2 linked regions of the Sediminitomix flava genome follow. The protein of the gene in region 2 interacts with the protein of the main gene of each other region in a pairwise test. Links are inferred from orthologs where the notes say so. Each region holds a gene or a part of one and is shown on either strand. Other genes may lie near its edges. The genes, in order: ftsZ and rlmN.

Region 1 (7,165 bases), on a different replicon or contig from region 2:
TACGATGTTTACATCAGCTGACAATTCAGTGTGGTTTACACCGTAAACGAACATTGGAGTGTGGTCTTTAGAAGGAGCAGACATAACTACTTTCTTCGCACCAGCAGTGATATGCTTTTGAGCACCTTCTTCAGTCAAGAAGATACCAGTAGCTTCAAGTACATATTCAGCACCAATTGCATCCCACTTCAAATCCTCAGGATTTCTTTCAGCAGTAACGCGAACTGTTTTACCGTTAACAACCAAGTTTCCGTTTTCAACAGCTACTTCACCGTCGAATCTACCGTGTACTGAATCATATTTCAACATGTACGCGATGTAATCAACGTCCAAAAGGTCGTTAATTCCTACTACTTCGATGTTTTCTTTTGCTTGCGCTGCACGGAAAACTAGTCTTCCGATTCTACCGAATCCGTTGATACCAACTTTAATTGTTGACATAGTCTAGAATGTGGTTAAAGGATATATAAAATTTGTTAACTCAATAGTTGTTCCTGTCAAGGATCAATTTCTCTTATAACATGAAAATTATGAAAAGAATCCCGATCGATGACATTGCAAACATACCAACTCCTCGCAGGATATATAATGATATTTATCATTCTTTAAATTGATCTTTTCCAAGATATATTCTGTACTTTTGACACTTATTGGTATAATATTTTGTAATCAATTAAAAATCAAGATAATTGATTTTAGTTAGAAGGATATCATATTATTTATGTCTAAATAAAAGAATTAAAAAAACTCTAAGATTCTTCTTAGAGTTATATTTTAGGTAGATATTTTTTCAATATTAGAAAGATCGCATGCCTTTATAGATTGCATTTTCATCTAAAGGAGTGAGCGTCCCCTTAAATTCTATCCTTCCACTACTCACATTTGAGTTCACTGTAGCTGTTGCTACATTACTTCCTGACACTAGATGAACCGTTACATTTGCCATAAGCCCCGATCCCATGACATTAAACCTATAGCTTATCGAGCCATTTTTTGTTGTGGTACACTTTATATCAGATATTCTCCCTTCTAGCGTAATACCTCCTATACCATTCGGACCCGGTGCCATAAAACCATTAAATGCTAATTGTAAAGTGGCTTCACCATCTTTTACATAAATAAAATTTGTCCTTTCTGTCACAGGAATCATTCTACCTCTCTTAGTAAAGAGATAATCAGCACTCAAAAGAAATGTTGTATCTTCTAAGCTTTTTTTAGCCAATTCAAATTCTGCATTCTTAATTGCACTTTCTTGACTTTTCCTTAGTTCTTTTTCTTTCTGACGTTCCTCTTTTTTCTTTTGTTTCTGCTCCTTTTTTAATGCCTTTTTCTCCTCTTTTGTCAACTCTTGTACTTCGCTGATATTTTCTTGAGCTAATAATGAATCTATATTAAATGTCAGTAAACATGCTATCGAGAATATTAAATATAGTTTTTTCATAATAGTATATAGGTTTTAAGTTGAAGTCTGTTTTCTAAATATCTGATTATAGATTTCTGTTAGATTGGTCTTAGATCATAATTATTTTATCTTTACTTCTTTTAATAATAAGACACGATGAAGAAAATAATAGTTGCCTTAGATGGACATGCAGGTTGTGGGAAAAGCTCAACGGCAAAGATCGTTTCAAAAGAGTTAGGGTATGTGTATATAGATACTGGGGCGATGTATCGTGCTGTTACATTTCACTTCTTAGAAAACAAGATTAATCTTGAAAATTTAGATGATGTAGAAAGTGAATTAGCGAAAATCACTGTAGGTTTTGATAAAAATCCTGAGACGGGAGCAATTGAAGTTACTCTCAATGGAGAAAGAGTTGAAGCTCACATCCGTACAATGGAAGTCACAAATAATGTAAGTAATGTCAGTGCTATAAAATCTGTTCGTACATTCTTAGTTGCAGAACAGCAAAAAATGGGCATTGAAAAAGGCATTGTCATGGATGGTCGTGATATTGGAACTGTCGTTTTTCCTACTGCTGAACTCAAGGTTTTCATGACTGCAGATGTTGAGGAAAGAGCTAGAAGAAGACAAATAGAAATGGAATCTAAAGGACTTACGGCTTCTTTTGAAGAAATTGTAGAAAACCTTAAGGAAAGAGATCACATTGACTCTACAAGAGAGGAAAGTCCACTCAGAAAAGCTGATGATGCTTTAGTACTTGACACTACAAATCTCAAGTTTGATGATCAAGTAAAACAAATTGTTGATTGGGCAAATGCGCTTATTAAAAACAATTAATAGATTAAACTGTTTTTGGATTAAAAGGGTAATCCTTTAAATATATTTCCCACAATATTCTACTCAAGCTAAACAAATTTATGGAAGTAGTTATTGACCAAAAATCTGGTTATTGTTTCGGAGTTGAGTTTGCCATTCAAATGGCTGAAGAAGAAATGAATGAATCTGGTAGTTTATACTGCTTAGGAGATATCGTTCATAATAGTATGGAAGTGAAAAGACTTCATGCAAAAGGATTACGTGTCATTGATAGAGATGAACTTGCTACACTTAAAGATTGTAAAGTTCTGATCAGAGCACACGGTGAACCACCTGCAACATACAAAACTGCGATTGAAAATAATATCGAGCTAATAGATGCTTCTTGCCCTGTGGTTTTGAAGCTACAAAATAGAGTAAAAAATGCTTATGATCGTGCTAAAGAAATAAATGGGCAAATGGTCATTTATGGAAAAGATGGTCATGCTGAAGTTATTGGTCTTAATGGGCAGACAGGTAATCAAGCGATTATTGTCACAACCATTGATGATCTTGAAAAAGTAGATTTCAACCGTCCTATCGTATTATTCAGCCAAACTACGAAAAGTACAAAAGGATTTTATGGACTTAAAGAGGAAATCGAAAAGAGATTAACTCAAATCCATGGTGAAGATGCTACTTTAGAGTTATTCGATGCCAATGACTCTATTTGCCGTCAAGTTTCTAATAGAGAGCCTCAGATGGTTAAATTCTCATCTGAAAATGATGTTATCATTTTTGTGAGTGGAAAGAAAAGTTCAAATGGTAAAGCACTTTATGGCGTTTGTCTTCAAAATAATCCTAGAAGTTATTTCGTGGAAAATGAAGATGAAATAGATCCTAATTGGATTAAAGAAAATGATAAAATTGGGATATGTGGAGCTACTTCTACCCCAATGTGGCTTATGGAACAAGTTGCTACCTACATTAGAAGCTTATAAGAAAGTAATTTATAAATAAACAAATAGAGGAATCAAGCTTATTGATTCCTCTATTTGTTTAAAAAGTATCCTAAATAAAAAAGGATTGAATTCTAAATTGTTTTTCTAAACAATCTAAAACTCAATCCATTTTTAATATCCAAAATTATCTAGAGGTTTAGTCTACATTATCATGTAAAAATCTATTTCCTCCATCAATACCGTCTTTCTTAACTTGATATCTTGAAGGATCATTACTTTCTCCTTCAGATTCATTTAACTGAACTCCTTTTCTTCTAAAAGCAGGCTCCTCTTGTCTCTCTCTAATTTCATCTGGTGACATATCAGAAATAGACTTCAATTGAGATACTCTCAATCTTGAAGGTCGAGCATTATTTACGACAGGATTTTCGTTCAATGAATCCGATGGATATTCATCGTTGATATCGAAAATTTTCTTTTCTGGTCTTCTATTTACCTTTGGTTCCTCAAAATTAGGCACAGAAGGTTTTTCTACTTCATGAATAATGAACTCACTGTTTTCAGTAGGTTCTGAAGTTTGAATAGAAGGTTCTGGCGTAGACTTAGCTTCTACAGGAGCTGGTTCAGGAGTAGCAGGAGCTTTATAAACAGGTTTCACTGCCTGTTGTTCAGATGAAATAGACTCTTTTGACTGACGAACAAAAGACTCCGAACTATCTATTTCATGAATAGTCTTTTTTTCAACTACTGCTTCTTCATCGTTCGGGTTTTCTCTGTTTGGAAAACCAGTTGCAATAATTGTTACGCAGATAGACTCACCCAAAGATTGATCTGTTGCAACACCAAAAATCACTTCCGTATCTTGGCTACTTTGTGATCTGATATATTCAGTAATCTCATCCAATTCTTCCATTTGGAAAGAGTCAAGATCACTTACAACAAGGCTCAATAATACGTATTTCGCATTATGAATATTTGTGTTATTCAACAATGGAGAAGCAATTGCTCCTTGAGTTGCACGAATTGCTCTATTTTCACCTTCAGCAACAGCAGAGCCCATTACCGCAGCACCAGAGTCTTTCATTACTGTATTAACATCCTCAAAATCGACATTGATAACGCCTTCTACAGTAATAATTTCTGCAATTGATTTAGCTCCAATCGTTAATACATTATCTGCATGAGAGAAAGCTTCTTTGAATGAAGTCTTTCCATAAACTTCGTGAAGTTTCTCATTTAAAATCACAAGTACGGTATCACAATACTGTCTAAGCTCATCAATACCTTCTTGAGCGCGTCTTTGTTTAGGCGCACCTTCAAATTTGAAAGGCATTGTAACAATACCTACAGTAAGTATATCTAGACTTTTGGCTATTTCAGCAATGACAGGAGCGGCACCAGTACCAGTTCCACCACCCATACCAGCAGTAATAAACACCATTTTAGTGTTATCACCTAGTAACTTTTCAAGTTCTTCTCTACTTTCTTCAGCTGCATTTCTTCCAACTACAGGCTTTGCACCTGCACCTAAACCAGCAGTTAAAGCTGTACCTATCTGAACTTTATTTGGTATAGGGCTAGAATTCAATGCTTGAATATCAGTATTCACAATGTAAAAGTCTACATCATGAATCCCCATTTCATACATATATTTAACGGCATTTCCACCGCCACCACCTACACCTATTACCTTTATAATTTTAGAATCGCTTCCGCCTTGTGGTATATTAAACTCGTAACCCGTTGCTTCCATAGTCCTTATAATTAAGCCTCCTTAATTAGCTTTAGTATTTTGTGATACACCTAATACCTCTATCACATAAAAAATAGTGTACCCTTTAGCTATTTCACATTTAAAATTGCAAATATTTTTTTGGATTTCAAAGATAAGAGTATTCGTCACTAATAAGAAGTATTAAGTTGTTAATCTTAAAGCTTCTGATTTGATGTCAGATTAATAATTACTTTTATCATCAAAGTCATCCTTAAGAAATTGCTTTGTTTTATCTAGGATTTTATCAAAAATAGTACCCTTACGTTCTTCTTTTTCAATATGAATAGAAGATTTTTCCTCCATAGGTACATATGGAATTTCTTGATGATGTTGTTTCTCCTCAACTGCTTGAGGTTCTAAACGATCTTCATCTCTATCATCCAAAGACCTGAACCCTGCAAGAACAAGCCCTAAACAAGTAGCATATTTAGGATTTTTGATGATCTCGTCTTGAGTTTTCCCTACATATTCATTAGGGTAACCAATACGAGCATCCAAGCCAGTTCTGTAAGAGAACAACTTACAAATATCTTTAAGAAGAGCACTACCTCCCGTAAACACAACACCACAAGAAAGCTTATCTTTGAAACCTGAATTTTCAAGTTCCATAAGAATCAAGTCAAAGATTTCTTCAACTCTTGCCTCTATGATATATGAAAGGTTTTTAAGAGATATCTCTTTTGTTTCCATATTTCTAAAACCTGGAATAGAGATATATTCATAATCAGATGCAGTTTCTGCTAAAGCCTTACCAAACTTCACTTTAAGAGTTTCAGCATGTGAAGGCATCACAGAACATCCATGACGGATATCTGAAGTAATGATATTTCCTCCAAAAGGAATTACTGCAGTATGTCTCACAATACCATCGTAGTAAACTACAATATCAGTTGTACCTCCTCCAATATCTATAACTGCAACACCAGCCTCTTTCTCTTCCTTGTTCAAAGTAGCAAGCCCTGTAACCAAAGGATCTAAGTATAAACCTTCGATTTCTAAACCAGCTTGTTCTAAACAATTTCTGATCTTCTTTATCTCATTTATCTCAGCTGTCACTAATTGGAAATCTGCTTCAAGCTTTACACCTGCCATTCCAACTGGATCTTTTACATTATTTTCATAATCTACAGAGAAATACTGAGGTAAGACATGCAGGATATCTGTACCTGGAGAGGTCACAGTTTTTAGCTGATCGTCAAACAAACGCTCTACATCTTCAACTGAAATTATAGCATCATGATGAGGACGTGTGTAACTACCTCGTTGTTCAAAACAACGAATGTGTTTACCAGAAATACCAACATTTACCACATTAATGGAAATGTTTGAAGATTCTTCAGCTTTCTTTACAGCTTGTCGAATTGCCGATACGGTTTTTGTTAGGTTATTAATGCTACCCTCCTTCACCCCTTCCGAAGATGAAACGCCTGAACCTAGAATTTCTAGGTTGCCATAAGTATCTACTCGGCTAACAATAGCACATATCTTAGTTGTACCGATATCAAGCCCAACAACTATTTTGTCATCTTGCATCGTTAGATAATTTTGGATAATTAGAGAATATTTGGTCTAGATCAATCCTTTGCGAGATAGTTAAGTCAAGTTCAAAAAACCTTGAAAAAGATAAAATTCTTTATTCAATACCAAACCATATTACTTACATACAATTTGATTTGAATATTGCAACTTTACAAGTTTGTAAGTATTCCACCCTTCACTTTTCACAATATCATTATAATAAATCTTCATTTTGTCTAATTTACTTTCAAAGTCCTCAACTGTTCCAAATTCAAAGGTTTGATTACCAATTTGAGTATAGATCAAAATTTGATTATCGGCTCCAAATGACAATTGTGAGATGTTGGATTTGAAGAATTCATCGTGAAAAATATACCTTAAAAATCTCAGTATTTTATATCCTTCTAATGTATTATAAAAATTTGGTTTCAATAATTTATTAGCCCCTTTACCTGTCAACATCACGACTCTTGATGTAAACTTTTGAGACAATTGAATTACTTTTCCATCTTGAGTTACATAAGCCCCTTTTCCTTCAGGAGTTAAAACTCTTGCCAATGGTCCATCCTGTTCAATATTCACTAAAAGCCTCCCATTTGGGTCTCTCGCAACTTGAACAGACTGGATAAAATCCAATTTTCTCAACTTTTGTTCTAAACGCAGAAGATACTCATTATCCTCTATGTCTAAGTTTTCAGCATTAAATTGTGT
Region 2 (7,180 bases):
GAAGAAATCTATGCATTTGCATACAGTCGAGCAGAATTTCATATCATCAACAAAAGGTACCGAAGAGGTTTAGAATGGCTAGAAATAGCTTGGGACATTGATCATAAAGACAAAAGGCTACGCCAGTTACTATTAGCCACAAGTCTTTTAGTAAATGATACAGAGCGTTTTAGCAGATACATGGAGTTACTTTACATTGATGGAGCAGGCTCGCCAGAAACTTATAACATTTGGCTAGAAATAGAATGGCGCTCGGGCAATCGAAACCTCGCAATTTCTCAACTCAAAACTCTCTTAAAAGCTTTTCCTGAGTCTGAAATTCTCATTTTACGCATGATTCAGTTTCAATTAAGATTGGATGAATTTGAGAAAGCACAGACCTATCTCAACCAACTTCCTTCAACTCCTGACAGGAAAAAATATAAAAAGCTATATCACGCGCTTATAGAAGAATACAGCAACCAAGAAGAAAGTGCATTAAAGTCTTATGCCCAAATCACGAAAGAATTTCCTAATTTTTTTGAAGGACATTACAATGAAGGGCATCTTCATTATATACTGGCTTTGGAACAAATTGATGATCTTAACAAAAAATTTAATAAGATTATCAAGCAAGAGAAAATTTCACGTCAAGACTTCCAAGTATTCAGAAAAGAAATCAACTATCACCTCACTCAAGCCTTAAAATCTTTTGATAAAGCACAGAAAATCCAACCTGAAAACCTAGAAATTCTACGTATCAGAAGCACAGTTTATCAGCTCCTCAACAAGGATAAAAAACAAAAAGAACTCGATTTATTGATCGAGTATGCTGAACTAGATTGAATTTTTTGTGATTTTTTATAAAAAATATGATAAATATCCTTGAAGCTTGAAGGATAACTACGGAATTTGGGGCTTTCTCAGAACAATTTTTCTGTTATTTTTGCAACAGGAAAGGAATAAGTTGTACTATATATATAAACAAACAGAATATTCAATGAAATTCGTGAAAAGATCAGTTGCAGTTCTTTTAACTGTAGCTGCCGCAAATGGTGCGTATGCACAAAGCGTAAGCAAAGCTGATGCAGCTCTAGTTGCAGGAGACCTAAACGAGGCTAAAACTCAAATTGAAGGAGCGATTGACAAAGAAATCGCGAAATTGCAAAAGAAAGGTAAGCCTGTAACAATCAAAGGAAAAACTCTTTTGGTAAAAGGTAATGTATACTCAGCAATTGCTTTGTCTGACAGCTCAATTTTTGCTGATATGCAAGAAGCAGCTATTGACTCAGCTTTGTCTGCGTACAATACAATTAAATCACAAGAGAAAGAAACGAGTGCTGTTTATAAGGATGCATGGGTAACTTATGCTGCGGGTGAAAACTCAACTTATATTCAAGGTAAAAACAGTAAGGTTCAAGACCTATACCAAGGTTTCATGAACAAAGGTGGTACTGCTTACAATGAGGAAGACTTCAACTCAGCAATGGAAGACTTCTTGACAGCTAGTAACATCATCTCTACAGATACTACGGCTATCTTCAATGCAATGATCTGTGCTCAGCAATTAGACGAGCCTGATACTGAAAAAATCCGTGAGTTGAGTAAAACAATGATCGAAAGAGGTGCTACAAACATCGATGCACACAGATTGTTGATTCACTATACAATGAGTGAAGCACAAGAATTCGAAACTCAACTTTCTGAGCTTGATGTTCAAAAGCGTCAAACTACGCAAGAGCAACTTCGTCCGCTAGAAGAAACTTTGGCTGATTACAAAGACAAAGCTGAGGCGAACAAAGCTTACATGAAGAAAAGCAAAGCTGCAAAAGATCGTTACAACAAATTCTCTAAACTAGCTACTGAAACTGAAGCGAAAATTGCTCCAGTAAAAGAAGAAATTGCTGGAATCGAAGCAAAAGAAGCTACAGCGAAAGAAGAAGCTAACAAGATATATGCTGAGACTTTGGGTTATGTAGAGAATGCACTTGAGGTACACCCAACAGATGCTAACTTGCAACAAACTAAAATCGTTTTATACATGAAAATGGATAAAATCGATGAGGCAATTGCAGAAAACAAAAAATCTTTGGAAGCTGACCCTAGCAACCCTGAGCTTTACTTCAACATTGGTCTTCTTTACTCTAACAAAATGGATGTAGCTAAAAAGGCTGAGAATGCTGAAGAAGCTGCTGAATTGGAGCAAAAGACTATCGAGAGCTACAACAAAGTATTGGAGTTGAATCCTAATCACTATGGTGCACTTGTAAACATCGGTGACTTCTACTACCAAAAAGCTAACGGTTTCAACCGTGAAGTTGAGAACTTGGTAGACTACACTGGTAAAGTGAAAAACTCTAAGGATAAAGCTAAAGTTGATGCATTGAAAGCTGACTTGATCGATAACGCTACAAAAGCAAAGGATTACTTTACTCAAGCACAATCGAACCAACCAGCTGGCGATTCAAACAACTTCGAATTATTGATCAACCGTGCTGATCGTATGATCAAGAACAACCAATAATTCTTAGCTGATTCTACTTTAGAATCATTAGCAACAAACCCGAACTTATTCGATAAGTTCGGGTTTGTTATTTTTGGGGAGATCATAAGATTTTTTTCAGTAATGAAAAGGAGATCGATTTTGAGCAATACAAACATTTAATCCATGAATATTACTCCTTTGCTATCAAATCCGCTTCAAGCGTATAAAACATACAAATAGAATTCATTACTTTTGCAAGTCGAAAATTTGATCGCCCTAGAAAATAGAGCAATAGAAAATACAGAAACAGTGGTAGATACAGAAATTAAAAAGCGAGACATCCGAAAAGTAAAGTCTGCGGAAATCAAAGCATTTTTGGTTGAAAATGGAGAGAAGGCATTCCGTGTCAAACAAATCAATGAATGGCTATGGAAGAAGTCTGCCCAATCTTTTGAAGATATGACCAACCTTTCAAAAGGAACACGTCAATTATTAGACGATCACTTTTTCTTTTCTCCGATCACGATCAACACCAAACAACAAAGTAATGATGGTACGATCAAATCCACTTTCAAACTTCATGACGAACATCTTGTTGAAGGCGTTTTGATCCCTGTACCTAGTGAGCCAAGAATGACAGCTTGTGTTTCTTCTCAAGTAGGTTGTTCTCTGACCTGTACTTTCTGTGCTACAGGTAAAATGGATAGAATCAGAAATCTTGATCCTGCAGAAATCTATGATCAAGTTGTAGCGATTCATAACCAAGCGGAAAAATACTTTGACAATCCACTCACAAACATTGTGTATATGGGAATGGGAGAACCACTCTTGAACTATGCCAATGTTTTGAAGTCAATTGAATATATCACTTCACCAGAAGGACTTGGAATGTCTCCAAGAAGAATCACGGTTTCTACCGCAGGTATTGCGAAAATGATTAAGAAACTGGGTGATGATGAAGTAAAATTCAACCTTGCACTTTCTTTACATGCTGCAAACGATGTGAAGCGTAATCAAATTATGCCGATCAACGAATCGAATACTTTAGAAGCACTAAGAGAGGCATTAAAATACTACTTCCAAAAAACAAAGAATCCTGTTACTTACGAATATATTGCCTTCAATAAATTCAATGATTCGCTAAAAGATGCGGAAGAGCTTTATCAATTCTGTAAGCACCTTCCTTGTAAAGTGAACATCATTGAGTATAATCCAATTGAAGATGCTGAATTCACGAAATCTGAAGGAGACAGACTAGATAAATTTAGTGAATACCTTCGTAAGAAAGGGGTGAATGTTCACGTCAGAAGAAGTAGAGGAAAAGATATTGATGCGGCATGTGGTCAGCTTGCAAATAAAGACCACGCAGAAAGTGAAATCAAAGACTAAACTAAGAAAATAGTGCAATAATATATTTTCTTAAAAAAGGTGTTTTTGACAAATTTCATTTTCGTACTCAGAATAAATCCCATAAATTTGTTCAATACTGCTTTTCAAGAAATGTACTTGTAAAGCACTTTTTGAGATAAAACAGGAGACATGAATAAAGAAGTAAAAGTTCATAAATTTTTCCTTATCAGTTTGTTTGTCATTTTCATTGACCAACTATCAAAAATCCTTGTCCATAATTACATGGAGATGGGTACTATAGGAGAAATCTATGTATTGGGAGACTGGTTCCGACTACATTATCTACTAAACCCAGGAATGGCTTTCGGGATGGAATTTGACAGCGAGTATGGTAAATTCTTCCTTACAAGTTTCAGAATTTTAGCCTCATGTGGTTTGGGATATGCCATCTACTATATGGCTAAAAAGAAGACTCATCCAGGCTTTCTGATTTGTTTAGCGATGATTATGGGAGGTGCAATTGGTAATGTTATTGATAGTGTGTTTTATGGAGTACTTATCGAAAATAATGCAATTCCAGGCTCACCTACTCCTTGGTTCCACGGTCAAGTAATCGATATGCTTTATTTCCCTATGGTAAAAGGTATTTACCCTACTTGGTTCCCAATGATCGGCGGAAAACCATTCTTGTTCTTCAGCCCTGTTTTCAACATCGCTGATTCAGCAATTTTCTTAGGGGTTGTATTCATTATGATCTTCCAAGGAAAGTTTGCCAAACACGATGAAGAGATGGCGAAACTAGCCTCTGAGTCAGAAAAGAAAGAAGGAATTCACTAAGAATATTTAATATAAAAAAGGGATAGTATTTGAATACTATCCCTTTTTTGTGCCTAAAAATTTACTGATTCCAGATCTCCCAAGCTCCTTCTGCTTGACCGATCAACATCTCATGACCATTTTTAGCTTTAGCTCCTTTATCTAAGCCTTTCTGCATAAACAAAGTCACCTCTGGGTTATATACTAAATCCATTAAGTAATGATCTTCTGTGAGGTACTCATAAGGAATATTCGGAAAAGTATCTTCTTTCGGGTACGTACCTAATGGCGTTGTATTGATGATTAAATGATATTCTCCCATAAGCTCTTCACTCAGCTGATCATAACTCAAGATATCCTCTCCTGCATTTCTACTCACATATTTATGCGGAATATTTCGATCATCCAAAACAGCTCTAATAGCTTTTGAAGCACCTCCAGTTCCAAGAATAAGCGCCTTCATATTATGATGAGGCAAAAACTTATCTAAAGAACGAGCAAAACCAATATAATCTGAATTATAGCCAACTTTCTGACCGTTTTCTTCAAACTTTATTACGTTTACTGCACCAATCCTTTCCGCAGTCTGAGGATCTAGCTTATCTAGAAATTGAATGACTTGTTCTTTGTAAGGAATAGTCACATTCAAGCCCGAAAAATTATTTTCAGAGATCAAATCTTTGAATTCCTCAATCTGAGCAAGTTCATACAACTCGTATTGAGCATCAGTAATGTTTTCTCTTTCATATTTATCTGCAAAATATTTCTTTGAAAAAGAATGTGTCAAAGGATACCCAATCAGTCCATATTTTTTCATATCTAAAAAATAATTAAGCCTATAAATATTTTAACCTACTAGAATTTCTACCATACCATCACTCCAATACTTCTGAGCCATGCGTTGTACATCATCAGCTGTAACCGCATGTATTTCTGAAATGTATTGATCTAGATGCTGATCTGTCAAATGATGAAAATGCTTCAATTTCGCATACTCCATCAATGACACAGGTGTATTGATTGACTTGATGTACTCGCCTGCAATATAGTTTTTCACAAGCTCTAACTCCCCTTCATCTACTTTTTCGTCACAAAGAATCTGAATCTCCTTATAAATTTCTTGGAGTGCTAATTCTCTATCATCTTTTTTCACATCAGCCCCAATTGTCCAATAGCCTGTTTTCTTTGGGAAAGAGCAAGAAGAATGTATTCCGTAAGTCAATCCTTTTTCTTCTCTGATGTTACGCATTAAGCGAGAACCGAAATAACCACCCAATATCTCATTAGCAACTTCAAAAGGAACTTTATCCTCATGCTTAATATCAAAAAGGCGTTTACCAATTCGGATACTAGTCTGAACAGCTTCTTCTTTTTCTATATATTCTTTGCTACCAACCAACGCATCAAAAGAAACTTCTGGTTCTGCAGGTAATGCTTTTTCAATCTTTATTTGCCCCAGCGTACTATTCAGGTCTTCTAAAATTTTCTCATCTACTTTTCCTGCTAAGAAAATTTCAAACGCACTTCCTTTCACTTGCTCATTATAGTGATTAACGGCATAGGATAGCTGATAATTATTAATAAATTCTTCAGAAAGCTCATAAGCCATCGGATGACCTTCTCCAAATAGCTTTTCTCTGAATTTTTGCCCTGCCAAATAGCTATTTTTCTCAAGGTTAATACGATGTCCTTGAATACTTACTTCGCTAATATGCTGGAATTCCTCCTCAGGGAAAGTTGCATCTGCCAGCATTGATGAAACCAAAGCTGTCGATTCTTTTATGAATCGATTTAGGCAATGTAATTCAATAATTAAGGATTGGAAGGAAGCAGAAGTATATACACTTGCTCCAATTTGTTCAAATGCCTCAGCAAGTTCTGCACTTGACTTCTCAGAAGTACCTTCCATTAAAAGTTTAGCACAAAAATGAGCATCCCCTTGATATTTTTCATACGCTCGACCTGCACGGAATAATAGGTGCATAGATGCGATAGACTGATTCCCGGCATTGATAAAATACACAGGTACGCCATTATCTAAAGTGATTTTCTCAGCCTTTTGGATTTCGAAATCTGAAATGGGGAAAGCTTCAGGAGCTATTGCTCTATTCAATGCCATAAATATATGATTAGTAGTTATAAGCCAAAATTGGAGAGAAATACAAAGTCAAACAATTAATTTGATTCGAAGAAATTTCTCATTCTATCAAATTTCTAAAAATTGACTTATTAAAAAAATTACTGAAGGATTTCTTTCTAGCTATAGTTATAAAAAAAGGATAAACTAAGACTAGTTTATCCTTCTGTAGTAGCGGGAACAGGACTCGAACCTGTGACCTTCGGGTTATGAGCCCGACGAGCTACCAACTGCTCCATCCCGCGATATCGCATTACTTCTTTTTGAAAAAGTCTAGTAATTAAAAAGACTTTTAGTAGCGGGAACAGGACTCGAACCTGTGACCTTCGGGTTATGAGCCCGACGAGCTACCAACTGCTCCATCCCGCGATATCGCATTACTTCTTTTTGTGAAAGTCTAGTAATTGAAAAGA

The links.
Region 1: the proteins of rlmN (region 2) and ftsZ interact in binary tests that used the Escherichia coli proteins (3 or more experiments, as listed by UniProt). The link is inferred for Sediminitomix flava from one-to-one orthologs.

The regions. Positions count from the first base shown.
Region 1 is NZ_QGDO01000003.1:486,438-493,602, reverse strand. Bases 2,638-5,564 are described here. They hold ftsZ (cell division protein FtsZ), read right to left. Parts: upstream 4,916-5,564; coding sequence 3,359-4,915; downstream 2,638-3,358. Other genes in these bases: ftsA (cell division protein FtsA), read right to left, coding at 5,117-5,564; BC781_RS13835 (4-hydroxy-3-methylbut-2-enyl diphosphate reductase), read left to right, coding at 2,638-3,201. Outside these bases: gap (type I glyceraldehyde-3-phosphate dehydrogenase), read right to left, coding at 1-441; BC781_RS13845 (DUF4251 domain-containing protein), read right to left, coding at 797-1,441; cmk ((d)CMP kinase), read left to right, coding at 1,559-2,242; more of BC781_RS13835, read left to right, coding at 2,323-2,637; more of ftsA, read right to left, coding at 5,565-6,469; BC781_RS13820 (cell division protein FtsQ/DivIB), read right to left, coding at 6,590-7,165. UniProt on the Escherichia coli protein: Essential cell division protein that forms a contractile ring structure (Z ring) at the future cell division site. The regulation of the ring assembly controls the timing and the location of cell division.
Region 2 is NZ_QGDO01000002.1:1,186,165-1,193,344, forward strand. The notes cover bases 1,872-4,813. They hold rlmN (23S rRNA (adenine(2503)-C(2))-methyltransferase RlmN), read left to right. Parts: upstream 1,872-2,773; coding sequence 2,774-3,853; downstream 3,854-4,813. Other genes in these bases: BC781_RS11920 (tetratricopeptide repeat protein), read left to right, coding at 1,872-2,503; BC781_RS11930 (lipoprotein signal peptidase), read left to right, coding at 4,004-4,651; BC781_RS11935 (shikimate dehydrogenase family protein), read right to left, coding at 4,713-4,813. Outside these bases: BC781_RS11915 (tetratricopeptide repeat protein), read left to right, coding at 1-825; more of BC781_RS11920, read left to right, coding at 980-1,871; more of BC781_RS11935, read right to left, coding at 4,814-5,447; BC781_RS11940 (M16 family metallopeptidase), read right to left, coding at 5,478-6,749.